2 regions of the Pseudoalteromonas sp. DSM 26666 genome follow, and region 1 is predicted to be linked to the other one. Evidence: predicted binding sites of a transcription regulator. Region 1 holds the regulator's gene; the other holds the start of a gene.
The links. The regulator FliA, encoded in region 1, starts transcription of late flagellar genes. The targets are predictions, from matches to a motif close to CTAAAGNTNNNNNNNNNNNNGCCGATA.

Region 1 (3,148 bases):
AGTTATTTAGTATTAAGTGCGACGGCGCAAATTAATGTATTACAAGAAACAGTAAGGCACTTTAAAAAAGTACAGCTAAGCGGATGTATTTTTACTAAACTTGATGAGTCATTGAGTTTAGGTGAGATTATTAGTATTGCGATTCAAAATCGTCTCCCAATAGGGTATCTTACTAACGGTCAGCGAGTACCAGAAGATATTAGAGTGGCAAATGCCGAAAAACTAGTAAAAAAAGCTGAGCAATTGTATTTAAAAAGAATAAAAGCACAACAATCACGACACCAATCAGTGGCGTCGAGCACAGTAGAGATGTATGATTAACACAGTTTTAGATCAAGCAAGCGGCCTTCGCAAAATGAGCAAGAATAATAATAACGGCGTAAAAGTTATCGCTGTCACCGGCGGCAAAGGTGGAGTGGGTAAAACGAACGTATCCCTTAACACGGCAATCGCGTTAGGCCAACAAGGCAAACGTGTGCTTGTACTAGATGCTGATTTAGGATTAGCGAATTGTGATGTGATGCTTGGACTGCGCGTTGAGCGTAATTTATCTCATGTTTTATCGGGCGAATGTGAACTTGATGATATTTTAGTCGAAGGTCCCGCAGGCATAAAAATAGTGCCTGCAACATCGGGTTCGCAAAGTATGGTTGAGTTATCACCCTCAGAGCACGCTGGACTTATTCGTGCATTTAGTGAACTTAACACCGACTTTGATATTTTAATTGTTGATACCGCTGCGGGTATTTCCGATATGGTGCTGAGTTTTTCTCGCGCAGCGCAAGATGTGGTTGTGGTGGTATGTGATGAGCCTACATCAATTACCGATGCCTATGCTTTAATTAAAGTACTTAGCCGTGAGCACGGCGTTTATAAATTTAAAATTGTTGCCAATATGGTGCGTAGTTTACGCGAAGGGCAGGAATTGTTTGCAAAACTTTCAAAGGTTACCGACCGATTTTTAGATATATCAATGGAGTTGGTTGCAACGGTTCCATATGATGAAAATATGCGCAAATCAACGCGCCGCCAAAAAGTAATTGTTGAGGTTTTTCCTGGGTCGCCTGCTGCAATTGCTTTTAAAACACTGGCTACAAAAATTGCTAAGTGGCCAACACCTAGTCAAGCCTCGGGTCATTTAGAGTTTTTCATTGAGAAACTAGTTAGTAACTAACAATGACAATACCGGTGAATAGAGCTATGGGATATCAGTCAACACAGAATTTAAATATGATTGTTGAAAAGCATGCCTCATTAGTCAAGAAAGTGGCGTGCCATTTAATTGCTCGTTTACCGGCCAGTGTGCAGCTAGATGATTTAATTCAATCGGGTATGATTGGTTTAATTGAAGCTTCAAAAAACTTTGATGCAAGCAAAGGCGCAAGCTTTGAAACCTTTGCCGGTATTCGTATTCGTGGTGCGATGATAGATGAAATGCGCCGAGGCGATTGGGTTCCACGTTCAGTTCACAGAAAAAGCCGTTTGGTTGCAGAGACTATTGTTGCGCTTGAGAACAGTTTAAACCGTGAACCTAAAGATAGTGAAGTTGCTGAAAAACTTGAAATTTCGCTAAATGAGTACCATCATATTTTAAACGATGTAAATGTAAGCAAAGTGTTAGGCATTGAAGACCTTGGTATAGATGATGATGTGATTACACCTCATGGCCAAGATTTAGCACTAGACAAACCGTTCAATAATGTTAAAAATGAACGGTTTAATGAGTCTTTACTCAGTGCAATAAAGTCGTTACCGGAAAAAGATGCAATGGTGCTTTCTTTGTACTATAACGATGAGATGAATTTAAAAGAAATTGGGCATATACTCGATGTAAGTGAATCGCGTGTAAGTCAGATACATGGTCAGGCGATGATTAAGCTTAAAGCAAAAATCAATGACTGGATAAACTAGAAGTAAGTAAATAAAGGTTCAGGCCTCACTGGAGGATGTTTTGGATAAAAACATTAAAATTCTTGTTGTTGATGATTTCTCAACAATGAGACGTATTATTAAAAACCTGTTGCGCGATTTAGGTTTTACCAATGTTCAAGAAGCAGATGACGGGTCAACTGCTTTGCCTATGTTGCAAAATCAAGCGTTTGATTTTGTTGTAACAGATTGGAATATGCCAGGCATGCAAGGTATTGATCTTTTAAGGGCAATTCGAGCTGATGAAAAATTAAAGCATATTCCTGTTTTAATGGTTACAGCAGAAGCTAAAAAAGAACAAATAATTGCTGCGGCCCAAGCAGGTGTTAATGGTTATATTGTTAAACCATTTACTGCAGGTACATTGAAAACTAAATTAGAAAAAGTGTTCGAACGCTTAGGTTAATGAGAGGGAGAGGCTTATGTCAGCACCTGCTGCGCCTCAGATTACTTTAGAACAAGCTCGCCAGTTAGTTGTTTTTTTAGAAAATGGTGAGCAAGATAAAGCGAATCAGTTAATTTTAGAAACAGCTTCACAAGAGCAATCACAGTTATTTGCTGAGGTGGGTAAGTTGACGCGTCAACTGCACGAAGCTTTAAAAAGTTTCGAGTTAGACACGCGTTTAACAGACATTACCACTGATGCCATCCCTGACGCAAAAAAACGCCTTAACTATGTCATGGAAATGACAGAAAACGCAGCCAATAAGACAATGGATGCGGTTGAAGCAAGCTTACCATTAGCACAAGAAATCGCTGACGAAATAGCTGATATCAAGCCAACGTGGGATCGTTTAATGAACCGCGAAATAGAGCTTGGTGAGTTTAAATCACTTTGTCATAGTATTGATAAGTTTATGAGCAGTTCTCATCACAAAACCGATGAGTTACAAATGCTGATGACTAATGTGCTGATGGCTCAAGACTATCAAGATTTAACCGGTCAGGTTATTCGCCGTGTTATTGAACTTGTCCGTGAAGTTGAAGAAAGTTTAATTCACCTGTTGACTGCATTTGCAGCGCAAGGTGGTGAGGTTGAACCAACTGAACAACCAGAAAAAATAGAAGATCCCATTGTTGCACAAACACTAGCAGGTCCCGAAGGGCCTATTATTGATAAAGAAACGCGTAATGATGTTGTATCTGATCAAGATGAAGTTGATGATCTATTATCAAGTTTGGGCTTCTAATAGGAGAGTACTGCATGAGCTTTGAAGTC
Region 2 (3,148 bases), on a different contig from region 1:
TTTCTCTAATACGAATTATGATTTGCTGCCCTAAAGATTCAAGCTCAATAGCCCCATCAATAATTTGCTTTTCAAGCTGTTGCGCAATTTTTTTAACTAAGTCATTTATTTGCTCTTGATCAGCAGCAGACACTGCCGTAGCTGCAGCAACTTCCTCTGAGGTACTACTTGATTCACCACCTCGCTTTTCACCACGTTGCTCTTGACGTCCACCTGCGGAGCTTTCATCTCCCGCCTGAAACTCAAGCATTTGTTGGGTCATTTCAACCGTTTGTTGCTGAATGGTTTCTATAGGAGTTGGCTCAGGTTTACCCGGCGTAAACTCCATAGCAATAACAGATGTCCCTTTTGGAATGTCTTTTACTTCTATTTTATTTTGTACACCAAAAGCAAACTTCATTGAGCCTGCAATTTGTTTAAATTTAAGTACATCCATTTCAGAAAATGCGAGTAAAAGTACGAAAAAGCACATTAATAATGACATTAAATCGGCAAACGTTCCCATCCACGCAGGAAGTCCTGGAGGTGGGCATTTGCACTCTTCATCTGACATAATTATTCCTCAGTATTGACTGCGCGTTTTGATTCAGCTAGATAATTTTTCAAGATCCCTTCAATTACTTTAGGATTTTGCCCGTCTTGAATACCTAATACTGCATCTAAAATTAAGCGCTGATTCATGGCCTCTTCGTCTTTACGCAGTTCAAGTTTTACCTGAATAGGAATGGCTACAACGTTTGCTAAAAATGCACCGTATAATGTGGTTAACAACGCAACCGCCATTGCCGGTCCGATAGCTTTGGGGTCATCCATGTTCGAGAGCATAGCCACTAAGCCTATCAACGTACCGATCATCCCCATTGCAGGTGCAATATCACCTAATGATTTAAATAAGGTTGCCCCCATTTCATGGCGAGTGGTGGTTAACGAAATATCTTTTTGTAATGTTGCACGTACCACATCAGCATCATGTCCATCTACTAGCATATCAACGCCTTTGCGCATAAAAGGATTTGGGATTTCGGCTTCTTCTAAGGCTAAAAACCCGCCTTTTCGAGCAGAGTCAGCTAATTCTACCGCTTTTTCGATTAATGCTTCAGGAGGCTCAATTTTAAACATAAATGCTTTTGCACATACTTTACCAATGCCAAGAAATTGCGACATGGTAAAATTAGATAAAACGATAAAAAGGGAACCACCAAATACAATAACCACAGAAGGGGTATTGTAAAACATAGCGACTTCACCGCTACTACTCATAAACATGGACATGACAATTAAGCCAATTGCGCCAAGGATCCCAATAATGGTTGCTAAATCCACATTCCCTCCAAAGGTTTTATATTTTTTCTTCGCAAGCGTTGTTATTAATTGTTTATCGGCAAGATACTGAAATACTTAAGTGATTTTTATGATAAACGGTAAAATTAAGATTAGTTATATTTTAGATCAACATAGGTAATCAATCTAATTAATCAAAATTAATAATTTTAAAAAATAACGTTGAAACGCAATAAAACCCAATCAACAGCATTTATCTATCAAAAAACAATATCATTCTTTGACCTAGTTTAGCATTCCCCCTAAAATTGGCGTCTAAATTTATTATGTAAGTTGAAAATAAAGATGGCGACTAAAAAACCTGAAAATTTAAGTTTCGAACAAGCACTAGAAGAGTTAACAACAATTGTCAGTGAAATGGAACAAGGTGATTTATCGCTTGAACAGTCTTTAAAGCAATTTGAGCGAGGTATTGCACTTGCGAGCGCATCTTCAGGCAAACTTCAACAAGCTGAGCAAAAGGTGTCGATATTAATGGGTAATGACGAAAAAGCACCGCTTACTCAGTTTGATAACGATATGGAATAATCGTGAGCATAAAAGAACAAATAAAACTCGCTCAAGATGATGTAGCTAATACGCTCAACCTTTATTTTGAACAACCTCTTGAAAGCGACAATACTATAAAAGAAGCCACACATTACAGTGTAATGAATGGTGGTAAAAGACTGCGCCCGTTTTTAGTGTACACCACAGGTAAAATACTCGGTGCTGACAAGCGTGATTTAGATGTACTTGCCGCAGCCATTGAATGTATTCATAGTTATTCATTAGTGCATGACGACTTACCCGCTATGGATGATGATGATTTACGCCGTGGTCGCCCTACATGTCATATTGTATACGGTGAAGCACAAGCGATTTTAGCTGGAGATGCACTGCAAACTTTAGCATTTGAACTTATTGCTAAGCACACATTTAAATGTTCGACTGAAGCACAATTAAAAATGATCGCAGCACTAGCGCATGCATCGGGGTTACAAGGTATGGTTGCCGGACAAGGCCGCGATATTGCAGCAACCGATAAGGTTATTACTGTTGATGAGTTAGAACGCATTCATAAACTTAAAACCGGTGCGCTAATAAATTGTGCGATCACTCTTGGCGCACTGTGCGCTCCTAATACAAGCCAACAAACTTTAGATAACTTATCAACTTTTGGATACGCTATAGGGCTTGCATTTCAAGTTCATGACGATATTTTAGATGTTGAGGGCGATACGCTTACTTTAGGCAAGCCACAAGGGTCAGATATTGCAGCGAATAAAGCGACATACCCCGCTTTATTAGGTATGCTAGGCGCTAAGCAAAAAGCACAAAATTTAATACAACAAGCCCATGAGGCATTAGCTAACATTGACGCAGACACAACAGATTTAGCGGCATTGGCTAACTATTTAATTGAACGTGACCATTAAATACAGCTAAAACGTATTAACTCTTAGTATAAAATTATTACTGAATATTAAGTCGCCTTTTAAACCTCGTTTGTTTTGAGGAGGGTTAATATTAGCGAAGGATATATAAAAAACCATGACACTTGATAGCAGCAAGTATCCATTACTTGATTTGGTGAACGAACCAGCCCACTTGCGAGACTTAGCACAAGATAAGCTTCCTGCATTTAGCCATGAATTGCGTGACTATTTACTCAATTCGGTATCGCAAAGTAGCGGCCATTTAGCGTCTGGTTTAGGAACCGTAGAACTTACCGTTGCACTACATTATGTATACAACACACCCGATGACCGCTTGGTCTGGGATGTGGGTCATCAAGCTTATCCGCATAAAATACTGACTGGCCGTC

Region 2: pomA (flagellar motor protein PomA) is a predicted target of FliA. The motif match lies at 1,377-1,403, and genes of this name have one in related genera.

Annotation. Positions count from the first base shown of each region.
Region 1 is NZ_FPAR01000005.1:292,275-295,422, reverse strand. Features, by position in the region: gene flhF (flagellar biosynthesis GTPase FlhF) at 1-321, shown strand, start outside; gene BM380_RS11580 (MinD/ParA family ATP-binding protein) at 314-1,174, shown strand; gene BM380_RS11575 (RNA polymerase sigma factor FliA) at 1,201-1,911, shown strand; gene cheY (chemotaxis response regulator CheY) at 1,952-2,335, shown strand; gene BM380_RS11565 (protein phosphatase CheZ) at 2,352-3,119, shown strand; gene BM380_RS11560 (chemotaxis protein CheA) at 3,134-3,148, shown strand, end outside.
Region 2 is NZ_FPAR01000006.1:24,831-27,978, forward strand. Features, by position in the region: gene BM380_RS12035 (flagellar motor protein MotB) at 1-553, opposite strand, end outside; gene pomA (flagellar motor protein PomA) at 556-1,323, opposite strand; gene xseB (exodeoxyribonuclease VII small subunit) at 1,627-1,869, shown strand; gene ispA ((2E,6E)-farnesyl diphosphate synthase) at 1,872-2,759, shown strand; gene dxs (1-deoxy-D-xylulose-5-phosphate synthase) at 2,875-3,148, shown strand, end outside.